Regions from separate parts of the Streptomyces sp. NPDC052721 genome, predicted to be linked through region 2. Evidence: riboswitches for the same ligand, from Rfam matches in the RefSeq annotation. Region 2 holds a riboswitch; each other region holds the start of a gene.

Region 1 (3,813 bases), on a different contig from region 2:
GGCGAGGATCTGGGAGGCGCGGGCGAAGAGGAAGTCGCCGGTGAGGACCGCGACGGAGTTGCCCCAGCGCGTGTTGGCGCTGTCCACGCCACGCCGTACGGCCGCCTCGTCCATGACGTCGTCGTGGTACAGCGTGGCCAGGTGGGTCAGCTCCACGACCACGGCCGACGGCACCACGCCCGGCGCGTAGGGGTCGCCGAACTGGGCGGCGAGCATCACGAGGAGTGGCCGGAACCGCTTCCCGCCCGCCCGCACCAGGTGCTGCGCGGCCTCCGTGATGAACGGGACCTCGCTCTTGGTGGCTTCGAGCAAGCCTTCCTCGACAGCCGCCAATCCGGCCTGGACATCGGCTTCGAGAGCCTGGTCCCGCACGCTCAGCCCGAACGGCCCGACGACGGTCACGAGGGGTCTCCTGTCTGCTGGTGTCTGCTGGCGATTACACGGTTTGTCGATAGGTCGCTGCCCTCACTCAAGTCAGCGTATCCGGTCCTCTTTCGATCACCGATAGCGCCCACCGGTCCAGCCCGGGCGATACCGGACCATGACCGGCATGGTCTTGATCACACAGTGTGAACGGAAATTTATCCATATAAGAGTAATCCGGACACTGTGCCCCCACCTCGGCAACGACGCGCCCCATATGCCAGGTTCCGGCATCACCCCGACTTCAAGCATGAATCCCCCTAATCCCCCATGTCCGATTTAAAACTGTTTGCTATTTCGTGAATTGGGTCACGCGACCGGCCGCCCCACCTCCCCGGCCGAACCCCCGTGACCCCTTGCGCCGTTGGCGAGTTGAGCATTGGCAACCGCAAAGGATCAAGCACCCCATACGCCGTCGATCAAGGTCAAATCGCACGTTGCATGAATCCGGCCCTTGTTCCCGACATGTGCTCTCGCATACGTTCCGGGCCGTCGGGCGGACGCCGAATCCTGCCGCCGCCCGCATACCCATCGACGAAATTCGTACGGCAGGAGCGGGGGACCCAGGTAAGCCGCCGGTCCGGACGGCACACGCCGCGCCGGACGGCTAGGGGTGAAGCCATGCCTCCGTCAGGGGCACGGCCGGGCACCTCCCCGCCCGAACCCGACAGCTCACCCCGCAGGCGCCGGAGAGGAACGCCCCCATGTCTGCTGTCGCTCAGCCCCGCCGTACCCGGAACAGCCGTCTCGTCCGCGCGCTCACCGCCGCCGGCACCGGCGCCGCCGTCCTCGCCCTGCCGCTCATCGGCGCGACCAGCGCCTCCGCGGCCCCCAGCACCGCCACCACCACGGCGGCCACCACCCCCGCCGGCTACCCGAACAACCTCGACGGCTGGATCCGCGAGTCGCTCGCGATCATGGCCGAGAAGCGCATCCCGGGCACCTACAACGGCATCTACCGCAACATCATCCGCGAGTCCTCGGGCAACCCGAACGCCATCAACCTCTGGGACTCCAACGCCGCCAAGGGCATCCCGTCCAAGGGCCTGCTCCAGGTCATCGACCCGACGTTCAACGCGTACCACGTGCCCGGAACGTCCTTCAACATCTACGACCCGGTCGCCAACATCACCGCCGCCTGCAACTACGCGGCCGCGCGGTACGGGTCCATCGACAACGTGTTCGGCGCGTACTGACCGGCACCGGCGGCCGGGCCGGGCGCTACTGATGTTCCGGTCAGTCGGTCGGGAAGAGTCGTTCGAGGACGACGGCGATGCCGTCGTCCTCGTTCGACAGGGTGACCTCGTCGGCCACCGCCTTGAGTTCGGGATGCGCGTTGGCCATGGCGACACCGCGCCCGGCCCAGTCGAACATCGGGATGTCGTTGGGCATGTCGCCGAACGCGAGAGCCCGTTCGGCGGCGATCCCGAGACGTTCGGCGGCCAGCGCCAGCCCGGTCGCCTTCGTCACCCCGCACGGCTGGAGCTCCACCGTGCCCGGCCCCGACATGGTGACCGTCGCCAGCGAGCCCACCGCCGCGCGGGCCACGGCCGCCAACTCGTCGTCGGACAGGGTGGCGTGCCGCAGCAGCACCTTGCTGATGGGCGCGCACCACAGATCGTCCCGCCGGCCGACCCGCACCGCGGGCAGCGTCGGGTGGGGCATCCGGTAGCCCGGCTCGATGAGCGTGAGCCCGTCCACGCCGTCCTGGTCGACCGCCGCGTAGATCTGCCCCACCTCCGCCTCGATCTTGCCGAGCGCGGTCTCGGCCAGCTCCCGGTCCAGCCGGACCGACCACAGCAGACGGTCGGTACCGGCGTCGTAGACCTGGGCCCCCTGCCCGCACACCGCGAGCCCGGCGCAGCCGAGGTCCGCCAGCAGCGGCCGCACCCGCGGTGCCGGGCGGCCCGTCACCACCAGGTGCCGGGCACCGGCCCGCGCCACCCGCGCGAGCGCGGCGAGGGACCGGTCCGAGACGGTGTCGTCGCCGCGCAGCAGCGTCCCGTCCAGGTCAGTGGCGATCAGTGCATATGCCGGGGTGGGTGCCATGATCAGAGAATACGGACAGGACGCCCCGCCGACTCACCCGTCATTCCCCGCACTTACGTGCCGTTCCCGCCAACCCCTCACCGTGGACCGCGCGGTGAGCGCCGCTCAGTCGTGGGGTGCGGCCAGGTGTGTGACCAGGCGCGGTGAAGCGAACTTGAGCAGGGGGCTGCCGTCCTCCGCCTCCGCCCCCAAACCTTTCGAGCACCTGGTGAGGCACTGCCCAAGACACTCAGCTCGGCCGTAACGTGTGGCCCGACCACATGGAACGCGGTGCCATGCATGGCCCGGATGAGAGTGAGGCAGCACCCCATGCCCCCCTTCGACGTCCCCGAGGGCGACCCCTTCGGTCCGCACAACCTCCCCTATGGCGTGTTCGCGCCCTCCGGCAGCACGGAGCGGAGGATCGGCGTCCGGCTCGGGAACCACGTCCTCGACGCGGGCGCCGCGGCCGCCGCGCTCGGCTCGCCCCACCAGCCGCTGCTCGCCCGGCCCACCCTCAACCCGCTGCTGGCCGCCGGCCGCTCCACCTGGTCGGACGTACGGCGCGCCGTCACGTCCTGGGTCACGGACCCGGCGCACCGCGCGACCGTCGAGCCGCTGTTCCACCCCCTGTCCGAGGTGACCCTGCACCTGCCCTTCGAGGTCGCGGACTACGTCGACTTCTACGCCTCGGAGAACCACGCCCGGAACGTCGGCCAGATCTTCCGCCCCGACGCCGAGGACTCCCTCACCCCCAACTGGAAGCACCTGCCGATCGGTTACCACGGCCGCTCCGGCACCGTGGTCGTCTCCGGCACGGACGTCGTACGGCCGTCCGGGCAGCGCAAGGGCCCGGCCGACCCCGCGCCCGTCTTCGGCCCCTCGATCCGGCTGGACATCGAGGCCGAGGTCGGCTTCGTCGTGGGCGTGCCGTCGCGGCTCGGCAGCCCGGTCGCGCTCGGCGGCTTCCGGGAGCACGTCTTCGGACTGTGCCTGCTGAACGACTGGTCCGCGCGGGACATCCAGGCCTGGGAGTACGTCCCTCTCGGCCCGTTCCTCGGCAAGTCCTTCGCCACCTCGGTGTCGGCGTGGATCACTCCGCTGGAGGCGCTGGAGCACGCGCGCGTGGCGCCTCCGGAGCGCACCCATCCGCTGCTGCCCTACCTGGACGACTCGGCGCCCGGCACGGAACCTGGCGGCTACGACCTGCGCATCTCGGTCGCGGTCAACGGCCACGTCGTCTCCGAACCGCCCTTCTCCACCATGTACTGGACCGCCGCCCAGCAGCTCGCCCACATGACCGTGAACGGCGCCTCGCTGCGCACGGGCGACCTGTACGGCTCCGGCACGGTGAGCGGCCCC
Region 2 (3,813 bases):
GCGGGGACGTCGTGGAGCGCTGGGTGACCGTCGAGAACGGCGGCCACGCGCGCGTGGAGCTGCTGCGGGCCGACGCGGCCACCTGGACCCTGCCCGACCGCGAGGGCTGGCGGCTGTCGCAGCTGCACGGCCGCTGGGCCGCCGAGTCGCGGCTCACCACCGCCCCCCTCACCTACGGTGAGAAGGTCATCGGCAGCCGCCGCGGCCACACCGGCCACCAGCACCTGCCCTGGGTGGCCCTGGACACCGACGCCACCGAGGAGCGCGGCGAGGTCTACGGCTGCGCGCTCGGCTGGTCCGGCTCCTGGCGCATCGCGGTCGCCCAACTCCCGGACGCGCGCGTGCAGATCACCGGCGGCGCCGGTTACGACGACTCGGGCCTGCTGCTCCTCGCGCCCGGGGAGTCGTACACCACCCCGGTCTTCGCGGGGCTGTGGAGCGACGGCGGCTTCGGCGGCGCGAGCCGTGCCTGGCACGCCTACCAGCGCGCGTACGTCATCCCGGACGCCGAGCGGGACCGGCCCGTGCTGTTCAACTCCTGGGAGGCCACCTTCTTCGACATCTCCGAGGAGCAGCAGCTCGCGCTCGCCCGCCGGGCCGCCGAGATCGGGATCGAGCTGTTCGTCGTCGACGACGGCTGGTTCGGCGCCCGCACCAGCGACCGCGCCGGCCTCGGCGACTGGACGCCCAACCCCGACCGTTTCCCGCACGGCCTCAAGCCCCTCGCCGACCAGGTGCACGGGCTCGGCATGCAGTTCGGCATCTGGGTCGAGCCCGAGATGGTCAACCCGGACAGCGACCTGTACCGGGCCCACCCGGACTGGGTGCAGTACCAACCGGGACGGAAGCGGACGGAACTGCGCAATCAGCTCGTTCTCAACCTCGCGCGCGAGGACGTCCAGGAGTACCTGTGGGAGCAGTTGGACGCCCTGCTGTCCAGCGCCCCCATCGACTATGTGAAGTGGGACTTCAACCGCTGCTTCACCGACGCCGGCTGGCCCGGGGAGCCGTACCCGCAGCGCCTGTGGGTGGACCACGTCCGCGGCCTGTACGCCCTGCTGGACCGGCTGCGGGCCGCGCACCCCGGGGTCGCCTTCGAGTCCTGCTCGGGGGGCGGCGGCCGGATCGACCTCGGCGTGCTCGGCCGCACCGAGGAGGTGTGGACCTCCGACAACACCGACCCGCTGGACCGGCTCGCCATCCAGCACGGTTTCACGCAGATCCATCCCGCGCGCGTGATGGCGGCCTGGGTCACCGACAGCCCGAACACCCAGCTCAACGGGCGGGTCAGCTCGCTGCGCTTCCGGTTCGTCAGCGCCATGGCGGGCGTACTCGGGGTCGGCGGCGACCTGACGGAGTGGAGCGCTCAGGAGCTGGCCGAGGCCCGGCGGTGGGTGGAGCTGTACAAGGAGATCCGCCCGGTCGTGCAGCACGGCGAGCTGTACCGGCTGCGGCCTCCGGCCGGAGGTCTGAGCGCCGTGCAGTACGTCCGGGGGGAGGAGACCGTCGTCCTCGCCTGGCTGCAGGCCCAGAGCTACGGCGAGCCGGTGCCGGCGGTGCGGCTGCGCGGGCTCGACCCGGCGGCGTCGTACGAATGCCGCGAAACAGGCGAAGTGTACCGGGGTGCCGTACTGCTGCACCACGGGCTGCGCACCGGGCTCAAGGGCGACCTGGATGCGACGGTCATCCGACTGCGCCGCATCTGACTTTTCTGTCTGAATTGACGCTTTCACTCCAACTCGCTGCGGAATGAGGACATCTGGGGAACCGGCGCGTGAGGAGGGTCATATCGGTGACCGTGCGTCGCGCGTCATGTTCACGTAATTCCAGTACCCATAGGCGAATTGAAAAGGAGAAGGGCACGGGAATTCACACTCGGTGACCGTGAATTCCCGTATCCGATCAGCAGGAACCGGAACAACGGGAACCGGCTGCTTGTTTCCGCGCCTCCTGCTCGCTTACGTTCGCCACCGACCCGGGCGGAACGCCGAATCCTGCCGCCGTCCGGATTCCCCACACACATGACCCGCGTCGGCAGGAGCGGGGGACCCACCAGGTAGGACTGCCTGTCCGGTCTCCGCGACAGGCTAGGGGTGCAGCCGTGCCGCGCACGGCCGGGCAGCTCCAGCCCGAACCCGACAGCTCACCTCGCAGGCGCCGGAGAGGAATTGCGCCATGCCTGCCAAGGGTAAGCACCGACGTCCCAAGACCCCGCGTTTTTCCCGCTCCCTCGCCGTCGCCGGAACCGGTGGCGCCGCCCTGGCCCTGCCCCTCCTCGGGGCCACCGGAGCGCACGCCGCGCCCCCCGCCCAGTCCGCCTCCGGAACGGCCGCGCAGACCCTCCCCGGCACGGTGAAGAAGGCCGTGGCGCAGCAGGACACGGGCGCGCGCACCTACACCGTGCGCAGCGGTGACTGCCTCGCGACGATCGCACAGGACCAGCATGTCAGCGGTGGCTGGCAGCGGCTCTACGACGACAACCGGCAGGCCATCGGCGCCGACCCCGGAGTCATCCACCCGGGCCTGAAGCTCCGCATCGGCGGGAAGACCGCGCCGGCCACCGCGGAGCCGGCTGCCCCGAAGTCCACACCGTCCGCCGCGCCGGAGGCCACCCGGCAGGCCGCGCCGAAGCCCGCCTCCCAGCCGGCCTCCGCCGGTTACACCCTCCCCGTGACCGGCGCCACCGTCGGCACCGGCTACCACGTCGCCGGCAGCATGTGGTCCAGCGGCTACCACACCGGCGTCGACTTCGTCGTCCCGACCGGTACCCCCCTCAAGGCCGTCGCCGCGGGCACCGTCGTCTCCGCGGGCTGGGGAGGGGCGTACGGCAACCAGGTCGTCATCAAGCTGAACGACGGCCACTACGCCCAGTACGGCCACCTCTCCCAGCTCTCCGTCTCGGCCGGGCAGACCGTGACCGCGGGCCAGCAGATCGGTCTGTCCGGCGCCACCGGCAACGTGACCGGCCCGCACCTGCACTTCGAGATCCGCACCACCCCGGACTACGGCTCGGACATCGACCCGGTCGCCTACCTCCGCTCGCACGGCGTCGCCGTCGGCTGACGCCCGCGCCCCTCTCACCACCTGCCTGACACGCCCCCGAAGGCCGGACCCACGATCCCCGGGTCCGGCCTTCGGTGTACCGTGCAGCTTCTATTCCTGGCTTTGCAAACTATTTAAGAGTGGCTCATCTCACCATTCGTCAAGTCCTGCTTACGGTCGCGTAGGTCACATCCGAAGGTGAATCATGGTCCGACGTGGCAGACGATTCGAAGAATGACAGCAGATCAGTGATCGGGTCGTACGTGGCGGTGGGGGACAGCTTCACCGAGGGCGTCGGCGACCCCGGCCCCGACGGGGCGTTCGTGGGCTGGGCCGACCGGTTCGCGGTGCTCCTCGCCGACCGGCGTCCCGAGGGCGACTTCCAGTACGCCAACCTCGCCGTGCGCGGAAAGCTGCTGGACCAGATCGTGGCCGACCAGGTGCCGCAGGCCATCGACAAGGCCCCGGACCTGATCTCCTTCTGTGCGGGCGGCAACGACATCATCCGTCCGGGCACCGACCCCGACGAGGTGGCCGAGCGCTTCGAACGGGCCGTGGCCCGGCTGACGGAGGCGGCCGGCACGGTGATGGTGACGACCGGCTTCGACACCCGTGGCGTCCCCGTCCTCAAGCATCTCCGCGGCAAGATCGCCACCTACAACGGGCATGTCCGTGCCATCGCCGACCGGTACGGCTGCCCCGTCCTCGACCTGTGGTCCCTCAAGTCCGTGCAGGACCGCAGGGCCTGGGACACCGACCGGCTGCACCTCT
Region 3 (3,813 bases), on a different contig from region 2:
ACCACGGTCGTCTCCAGGGTGCGCATCGCGCTCGCCTGTGACTCCAGGCTGATGAAGTCCCGGTAGGTGGGCGGCAGCACCCCGCGGTAGGCGTGCCACCAGCGGTGCCGGCCGCCCGCGTCCTCCGACCCCGCCAGCATCAGCAGCAACTCGCGCAGCTGCGTGTCCCGCACCTGATAGGCGTCGAGCAGTAACCGCAGATCGGCCGGTTTCACACCGCTGGCGCCGGTCTCGATGCGGCTCACCTTCGACTGGTGCCAGCCGACCAGCCGGGCGGCCTCACCGCTCGTGAGCCCCGCACCGGTACGCAGCATGCGCAGTTCGGCGCCCAGTTTGCGGCGGCGCACCGCCGGACCGTTCTGCATGGGCTCCTCCTTACTCCTTCCGGGCCGCCCACATACGGTCTCGCGTCGCAGAGTTCACCGCTTCGAGCGACAGATATATGCATATCTTGGTGGATCGCTCCCCGTGACCGGCCCGTTGGTGGCAGTCTGGCGAACAAGCACCAGTCCGGGACCGTACTCGAACCCTCCGCCACTTGTCGGACCACGGCCCCGTGGGAAAGGGACGACGTCGCCATGGCAGACCACCTGGAAGCATCCGTCACTCTGCCGAGCGATCCAGCCTCGGTCTCCGCGGCCCGCTCCTACGTCGTGGGCACGCTGGCGGAGTGGGGCCTGCCGTCCGACACCGACGTCGCCGACACCGTGCGCCTCATCGTCTCCGAACTCGCCACGAACGCCGTACAGCACACCTTCGGCCAGTCACCCACCTTCACGGTCGACATCGCGCTGCACCATGACGAACATCTGCGCATCGGTGTCACGGACAGCCACCCCCGCTTCCCGAAGAGACTGCCCGCCGCCGTCCAGCAGGACAACGGCCGCGGCATGGTCATCATCCGCTGGCTCACCGCGGAGTGCGGCGGCAGACTCCGCATCCGCCCCACGCGAGAGGGCGGCAAGACGGTCTCGATCGAACTCCCCTGGACGATCCCGGCGGCCCCGGTACCGGCGGGCCAGCAGGAGCCGTAGCCCTCCCGGACGGGGCCGAGGCGTTCCTGGACCGGGCAAGCGGCGCACGGCGGACACGCGTGGCCCACGGCTCGGCCACGCCCGGCCCGCCGGCGCCCCCAGTCAGATGCGCCCGCCCGAACGCTTCCCGCAGCAGCGCCCGGAAGGCGTCCACCGCAGCGGCCCTCTCCTCCGCGCGGTACGCCACCGGGATCGTACGGCGCAGCCGCCTGCCCTCCAGAGGCCGCACCGCGACGGGCGTGGTCGCGGTCCGCGCCACCATCTCCGGTACGACGGCCACCCCCAACCGGCACTGACCAGCGCGCGGCGGCGGCAGCCGCGACGAGGGGCTGGGACGCGCGTGTCCCGAGGCGATCACCGGGACCAGCTCCTCCACCGCGACCGGCTCCAGACGGTACCGGCGTCGGCACCAGGATGGCTGTGGCCGAGTGACAGGCATGAGTGAGTGTCAAATCACCCTCGCAGGCGCCGCCACCGCGGTAACCCCGGCGCCGCCACCGCGTAACCCCGGCGGCGGCAGCAGACGCACCCCGGCGGCCGGGAAGGCGCCGAGCCGCTGTGCGCCCCCGGTGAGCCCGGTCAGCCAGGCCAGTTCGTGCCGGGCCCGCTCCAGTTCGGCCGGTGGCCACGCCGGGACCGTCCAGGCGCCGGAGAATGCCGCGGCCGGGACCACCCGTCCGCTCCGGCAGGTGGCTGCGCCGGCCCCGGGCCGCCCGTGGGCTGCAGGCGGCACCGGGGGTGGCGCTGACGGCGCTGGGAGCGGCCCTGCTGCTGGAGTCGCTCCTTGCCTGACGGCGGGTCAGCTGACCCGGCCGTACCAGACGCTCCTCGTCCAGATCTTCTCGAGCTTCACCACGTCCCCGGTCTTCGGGGCGTGCCAGATCTTGCCGTGACCGGCGTAGATGCCGACGTGGTAGACGTAAGAACCCGAGTGGAAGAACACCAGGTCGCCCGCCTTGCGGCTCCTGGCGGAGATGTGGTGCGTCTTGTTGTACTGCTGGGCGGCGGTGCGCGGCAGCTTCTTGCCGGCCTTCTTGTAGGAGTAGAGCGTCAGCCCCGAGCAGTCGAACCTGCGCGGCCCGGTGGCTCCCCACGCGTAGGGGGCGCCCTTCTTCGAGGCCGCGACCTTGAGTGCTTTCGTCGCCATGGTCGCGGCGGAGGCGTCGGTGGCGAGGCCGGGCACCGCGATCGAGCCGCCCACGGCGGCAAGGGTCAGAGCCGAGGCCGTGCCGGCCCGGGCCATCAGCGACGGGACACGATTGAGCGCAGTCATGCGCAACCCTTCGTCAGCCGCCTGTGAAGGATGACCTGTCGGATTCGGGCTGGCGAAGTAGCCCGGCCGCGTTGCCGCGGCTTCACCCCAAGGGTTGCCCGGAGCCGACGCCCGTCCGTGTCGTACAGACGAACATCAGTTCCGGCGACCCGCCTTGCTTGGGTCCTCCACTCCTGCCGATCCACTCCGTCGACCGGTCATCCGGGCGGCGGCAGGACTCGGCGTCCGCCCGGATCGCCCCGCCGCGGTGGCGGGGGCTTGTCGTCAGACAGGGATCTTGGCTCACGACTGTCCGAAAATCCCAACGGAATCGGGGATTTGTGGCGTTACTCACCACTCACCCGTTCGGGTGGACACTGCTCTGTTCGAGCGTCCGTCAGATCCCGGACGTAGCCCCCGACCTGGGGCGAAGCGTCTTCAGGCGGCTCGTGTGGTCGCGTGCCGCGCAACTCGGCAGGCCCGCGAAACGATCTGGATGTACACCGGTCGGCGGTACGTCGTTCGGACCGTTTCAAGTCCCTTCCGGACGGCGCGTGTCGACGCGCGGGCCCCCGGACCGCAAGGAGCGTCCGCCTCAGCCGACGCCGTCCGGCGGGAGCGTGACGCGAGCGGCCCGGCGCTCACCGTCCAGCACCCGCAACGCCCGTGCCAGCGTGTCCCCGTGCAGCTCCGTCTCGCCCCGCTGGTGCATCAGCGCGAGCGCGTCGCGCAGCTCTGCCGCCTTGCGCACCAGGGCCTGGGCCGCGCGCAGCCCGCGGTAGGTGTCCCCGGGCCGGGCCGGGTTGATGCGGCCCAGCAGGTCGACCGCCTCCAGGTAACGGTCGATCAACTCGCCCTCCGCGCGGGTCAGCGCGGGCAGGGGCGGGAGGTCCGGCAGCATGAGCGGCTCACCTCGCGTCCGGTGCGCCGGGCGTGTCCCGGCGGCTCGGCACGATGCCGTCCACCAGACCGTAGGCGACCGCCCCGGCGGCGTCGAGGATCAGGTCGCGCTCCAGATCCTCGTGGACCTGCCCGGCCGTGCGCCCTGTGTGCCGCGCGAGCATCTCCGCGAGCGTCGAGCGGATCCGGGTCAACTCGTCCGCCTGGATGAGCAGGTCACTGGGCTGTCCGCGCACCGGCTCGGGCAGTGCGGGCTGCTCGATCACCATGCGGGCGCCGGGCAGCGTGAACCTCTTGCCCGGAGCGCCGGCCGCGAGCAGCACCGCGGCCGAGGCGCCGGCCTGGCCCAGGCAGTACGTCACCACGTCACAACTGACGTACTGCATCGTGTCGTAGATCGCCGCCATGGCGTCGAACGAGCCGCCCGGCGAGTTGACGTACAGCGTGATGTCCCGGTCCGGCGCCGTGTGCTCCAGGTACATCAGCTGCGCCGTGACGTCGTTCGCGGCCGCGTTGTCGACCGGCGTGCCGAGGAAGACGATCCGGTCCTCGAAGAGCTTCGCGTACGGATCGAGGGTGCGTACGGCGCTCCCGGTGCGCTCGGTGAACTCGGGCAGGACATGGCGG
Region 4 (3,813 bases), on a different contig from region 2:
ACCGGCTGGTGCGCCGGGACCGGACGGCCGTCGCGGCCGGCTTCGGCCTGCTGCGCCTGGCCGGCGCGCCCTCCATGGGCTGGCTGGACGTGAAGACCTCCGGTGACGTCGAGGTGCCGGTCATCGAGGCCGCCATCGACGAGGAGCTGGCCCGGTTCGCCGCGGAGGGCCCCACGCCCGAGGAGATGGAGCGCGCCCAGGCCCAGCTGGAGCGCGAGTGGCTGGACCGGCTCGGCACGGTCGCCGGCCGCGCCGACGAACTGTGCCGGTACGCGGTCCTGTTCGGCGACCCGCAGCTCGCCCTGACCGCCGTCAAGCGCGTCCTCGAGGTCACCCCGCAGGAGGTCCAGGAGGTCGCCAAGGCCCGCCTGCGGCCCGACAACCGCGCGGTCCTCGTCTACGAGCCGAAGTCCCCGGAGGCCGTCCCGGACGCCGGGGTCCCCGAGGACCCGGAGCAGGAAGCGACCGTAGAGGCCGGCAACGAGAACGAGGAGACGGCCAAGTGACCGAGCTCGCCACCATGGACTTCCACCCCCAGCCGCAGCCCGGCGAGGCCAGGCCGTGGGCGTTCCCGGCGCCCGAGCGCGGCACGCTCGACAACGGCTTGACCGTGCTGCGCTGCCACCGCCCGGGCCAGCAGGTCGTCGCCGTCGAGGTGCTGCTGGACGCGCCGCTGGACGCCGAGCCGGCCGGCCTGGACGGCGTCGCCACGATCATGGCGCGGGCCTTCTCCGAGGGCACCGACAAGCACTCCGCCGAGGAGTTCGCCGCCGAGCTGGAGCGCGCGGGCGCCACCCTCGACGCGCACGCCGACCACCCCGGTGTCCGGCTCAGCCTGGAGGTCCCGGCCTCCCGCCTGGCCAAGGGCCTCGGCCTGCTCGCCGACGCCCTGCGCGCGCCCGCCTTCGCCGCGAGCGAGGTCGAGCGGCTGGTCCGCAACCGCCTGGACGAGATCCCGCACGAGCTGGCCAACCCCTCCCGCCGGGCCGCCAAGGAACTCTCCAAGGAGCTGTTCCCGGCGACCTCGCGCATGTCCCGTCCGCGCCAGGGCACCGAGGAGACGGTCGAGAAGATCGACGAGGCGGCCGTACGCGCCTTCTACGACCGTCATGTGCGGCCCGCCACGGCCACCGTCGTCGTCGTCGGCGACCTGACCGGCGCCGACCTGGACGCGCTGCTGGGCGACACCCTGGGCGCGTGGACCGGCACCCCGGGCGAGCCCCGGCCGGTGCCGCCGGTGACCGCCGACGACACCGGGCGCGTGGTCATCGTGGACCGGCCCGGCGCGGTCCAGACGCAGCTGCTCATCGGCCGCATCGGTCCCGACCGGCACGACCGGGTGTGGCCCGCCCAGGTGCTCGGCACGTACTGCCTCGGCGGCACCCTCACCTCCCGCCTGGACCGCGTGCTGCGCGAGGAGAAGGGCTACACCTACGGCGTGCGGGCCTTCGGGCAGGTCCTGCGGTCCGCGCCGGACGGCACGGGCGCGGCGATGCTCGCCATCAGCGGCTCCGTGGACACCCCGAACACCGGCCCGGCGCTGGACGATCTGTGGAAGGTGCTGCGCACGGTCGCGGCGGACGGCCTGACCGACGCCGAGCGGGACGTCGCCGTGCAGAACCTGGTCGGTGTGGCGCCGCTGAAGTACGAGACCGCGGCGGCCGTCGCGAGCACGCTGGCGGACCAGGTCGAGCAGCACCTGCCCGACGACTTCCAGGCGACGCTGTACCAGCAGCTGGCGGCCACGGGCACGGTGGAGGCCACCGCGGCGGTCGTGAACGCCTTCCCGGTGGACCGCCTGGTGACCGTCCTCGTCGGTGACGCGTCGCAGATCAAGGCGCCGGTGGAGGCGCTGGGCATCGGTGAAGTGACCGTGGTGGCGGCCGAGTAGACGCGACCGTGACGGCGGCCGGATGACGGCACGCGCGCGTGGGGCCCTGGCGACCTACAGGTCGTCAGGGCCCCATGGTGTTCCACTCCGACCCCCGGTGCCCGTTTTGGGGCGGAGGTTGCCTGTCTGCCCTGTGGGATGCGCTACAAAAGCCGGGATGCGTTTGAGGATTGACAGCGTGCTTGCGTAGCTTCGTCCGGGCTGTTCGTCAGGCAGTGCGCCGCATCCGCGGCACCGGACAGTCATCGCCGAGTCCCCGTACGGCGCGAGCCAGGGGAGCCGGGGACCCACCGTCCCTGGGGTGAATCGGGCGCCCGCGCGACCGCGAGGGGGCTCGTAGGAGACCTTCCTGCTCCGAACCCGTCAGCTAACCCGGTAGGCGAGAGGGAAGGAAAGGACCAGCCACTTCATGGCGTTCATGTGCGCCACCGGGAAGCACCGCAAGCCCGGCCGGGTCAAGCGGACCACCGTTCAGGCGGCCGGCGTCGCGGCCCTCACCACCACCGGTGTGATCGGCACCCTCGCCGCCTCCCCGGCGCTCGCCGCCGAGAACTCCACGGAGCAGACCGGCCTCACCCCGGTCGTCGCCGCGTCCGAGGACGTCGCCGACGAGATCGGCGCGCAGGCCGCCGCGCAGCAGCAGGCCGCCGAGCAGAGGGCGGCCGAGGAGGCCGCGGCGAAGGCGGCGGCCGAGCGAGCGGAGGAGATCCGCGCCGCCAAGGCCCGGGCCGCCCGCGAGGCGGAGCGCAAGCGGCTGAACGCCTTCGTCGCCCCGATCGCCCACTCGTACGTCTCCACCGCCTACCAGGCCGGCAGCTCCCTGTGGTCCTCCGGTGCGCACACCGGCATCGACTTCCACGCGGCCAGCGGCACGGCCGTCCACGCGGTGGGCTCCGGCACGGTCGTCTCCGCGGGCTGGGGCGGCGCGTACGGCAACCAGGTCGTGATCCGCATGGCCGACGGCATGTACACCCAGTACGGACACCTGTCGTCCATCGGGGTCACGGTGGGCCAGAAGGTCGTCCCGGGCCAGCAGATCGGCCTGTCCGGCGCCACCGGCAACGTCACCGGCCCGCACCTCCACTTCGAGGCGCGCACGACCCCCGAGTACGGCTCCGACGTCGACCCCGTCGCCTACCTCCGCAAGCACGGCGTGAACGTCTGACACCGACCGCACGACTGTCCGAGGCCCCGGCTCACCGAGCCGGGGCTTTCGCCGTTTTTCATGGTGTCCGCCGGATCCGCTGTCCAAAAAATAGCCATGGATTAGGGCCCGCCGTCGGAAATTCCGGCTCATTGGAATAGAGTCACGGAACACGCGTCCATCGTCGACGTTTCACGGGGATTAAGACGGAGGTCGGTCATGCGTATTCCGGCGCACTCGGTGTGCACGGCCATCCGGGACGACATCGTCGCGGGTGTCTACGAGCGCGGCAGCCGCCTCACCGAGGAAGTCCTGGCCCGCCGCTACGGCGTCTCGCGCGTCCCCGTCCGCGAGGCCCTGCGCACCCTGGAGGCCGAGGGCTTCGTGGTGACGCGCCGGCACGCGGGCGCGTGCGTGGCCGAGCCGACCGAGCAGGAGGCCGCCGACCTGCTGGAGATGCGGACGCTGCTGGAGCCGCTGGGCGCCGCCCGGGCCGCCCAGCGGCGCACCGAGGCGCATCTGAAGGTGCTGCGCGGTCTGGTCCGGCTGGGTCAGGAGAGGGCCCGCAGAGGCAGCAACGAGGATCTGCGGTCGCTGGGCGGCTGGTTCCACGAGACGCTCGCCCAGGCCTCCGGCAGCACCTCGCTGACCTCGATGCTCACCCAGCTGCGGCACAAGATCGCCTGGATGTACACGGTGGAGGCGCCGGCCAGTCCGGTGGAGTCCTGGACGGAGCACGGTGCCATCGTGGACGCGGTGGCGCGCGGCGACGCCGAGC

The links. A riboswitch is a leader RNA that binds a small molecule or an ion and turns the genes downstream of it on or off. The one in region 2 is predicted to bind cyclic di-AMP.
Region 1: linked by a shared signal. The riboswitch ahead of AB0L21_RS06380 (transglycosylase SLT domain-containing protein) and the one ahead of AB0L21_RS31615 (peptidoglycan DD-metalloendopeptidase family protein) in region 2 are both predicted to bind cyclic di-AMP.
Region 3: linked by a shared signal. The riboswitch ahead of AB0L21_RS18755 (C40 family peptidase) and the one ahead of AB0L21_RS31615 (peptidoglycan DD-metalloendopeptidase family protein) in region 2 are both predicted to bind cyclic di-AMP.
Region 4: linked by a shared signal. The riboswitch ahead of AB0L21_RS24025 (M23 family metallopeptidase) and the one ahead of AB0L21_RS31615 (peptidoglycan DD-metalloendopeptidase family protein) in region 2 are both predicted to bind cyclic di-AMP.

What each region holds. Positions count from the first base shown of each region.
Region 1 covers NZ_JBFATL010000004.1:237,270-241,082, forward strand. Annotated here, with positions in the region: gene AB0L21_RS06375 (polyprenyl synthetase family protein) at 1-402, opposite strand, end outside; cyclic di-AMP (ydaO/yuaA leader) riboswitch at 946-1,122, shown strand; gene AB0L21_RS06380 (transglycosylase SLT domain-containing protein) at 1,128-1,619, shown strand; gene AB0L21_RS06385 (HAD family hydrolase) at 1,660-2,472, opposite strand; gene fahA (fumarylacetoacetase) at 2,782-3,813, shown strand, end outside.
Region 2 covers NZ_JBFATL010000043.1:20,818-24,630, forward strand. Annotated here, with positions in the region: gene AB0L21_RS31610 (alpha-galactosidase) at 1-1,706, shown strand, start outside; cyclic di-AMP (ydaO/yuaA leader) riboswitch at 1,976-2,170, shown strand; gene AB0L21_RS31615 (peptidoglycan DD-metalloendopeptidase family protein) at 2,176-3,063, shown strand; gene AB0L21_RS31620 (SGNH/GDSL hydrolase family protein) at 3,291-3,813, shown strand, end outside.
Region 3 covers NZ_JBFATL010000018.1:7,026-10,838, reverse strand. Annotated here, with positions in the region: gene AB0L21_RS18770 (helix-turn-helix transcriptional regulator) at 1-365, opposite strand, end outside; gene AB0L21_RS18765 (ATP-binding protein) at 579-1,034, shown strand; partial or broken gene AB0L21_RS18760 (LysE family translocator) at 1,713-1,826, shown strand; gene AB0L21_RS18755 (C40 family peptidase) at 1,834-2,307, opposite strand; cyclic di-AMP (ydaO/yuaA leader) riboswitch at 2,311-2,541, opposite strand; gene AB0L21_RS18750 (hypothetical protein) at 2,882-3,187, opposite strand; gene AB0L21_RS18745 (ATP-dependent Clp protease proteolytic subunit) at 3,195-3,813, opposite strand, start outside.
Region 4 covers NZ_JBFATL010000026.1:71,853-75,665, forward strand. Annotated here, with positions in the region: gene AB0L21_RS24015 (pitrilysin family protein) at 1-506, shown strand, start outside; gene AB0L21_RS24020 (pitrilysin family protein) at 503-1,891, shown strand; cyclic di-AMP (ydaO/yuaA leader) riboswitch at 2,128-2,288, shown strand; gene AB0L21_RS24025 (M23 family metallopeptidase) at 2,301-3,056, shown strand; gene AB0L21_RS24030 (GntR family transcriptional regulator) at 3,255-3,813, shown strand, end outside.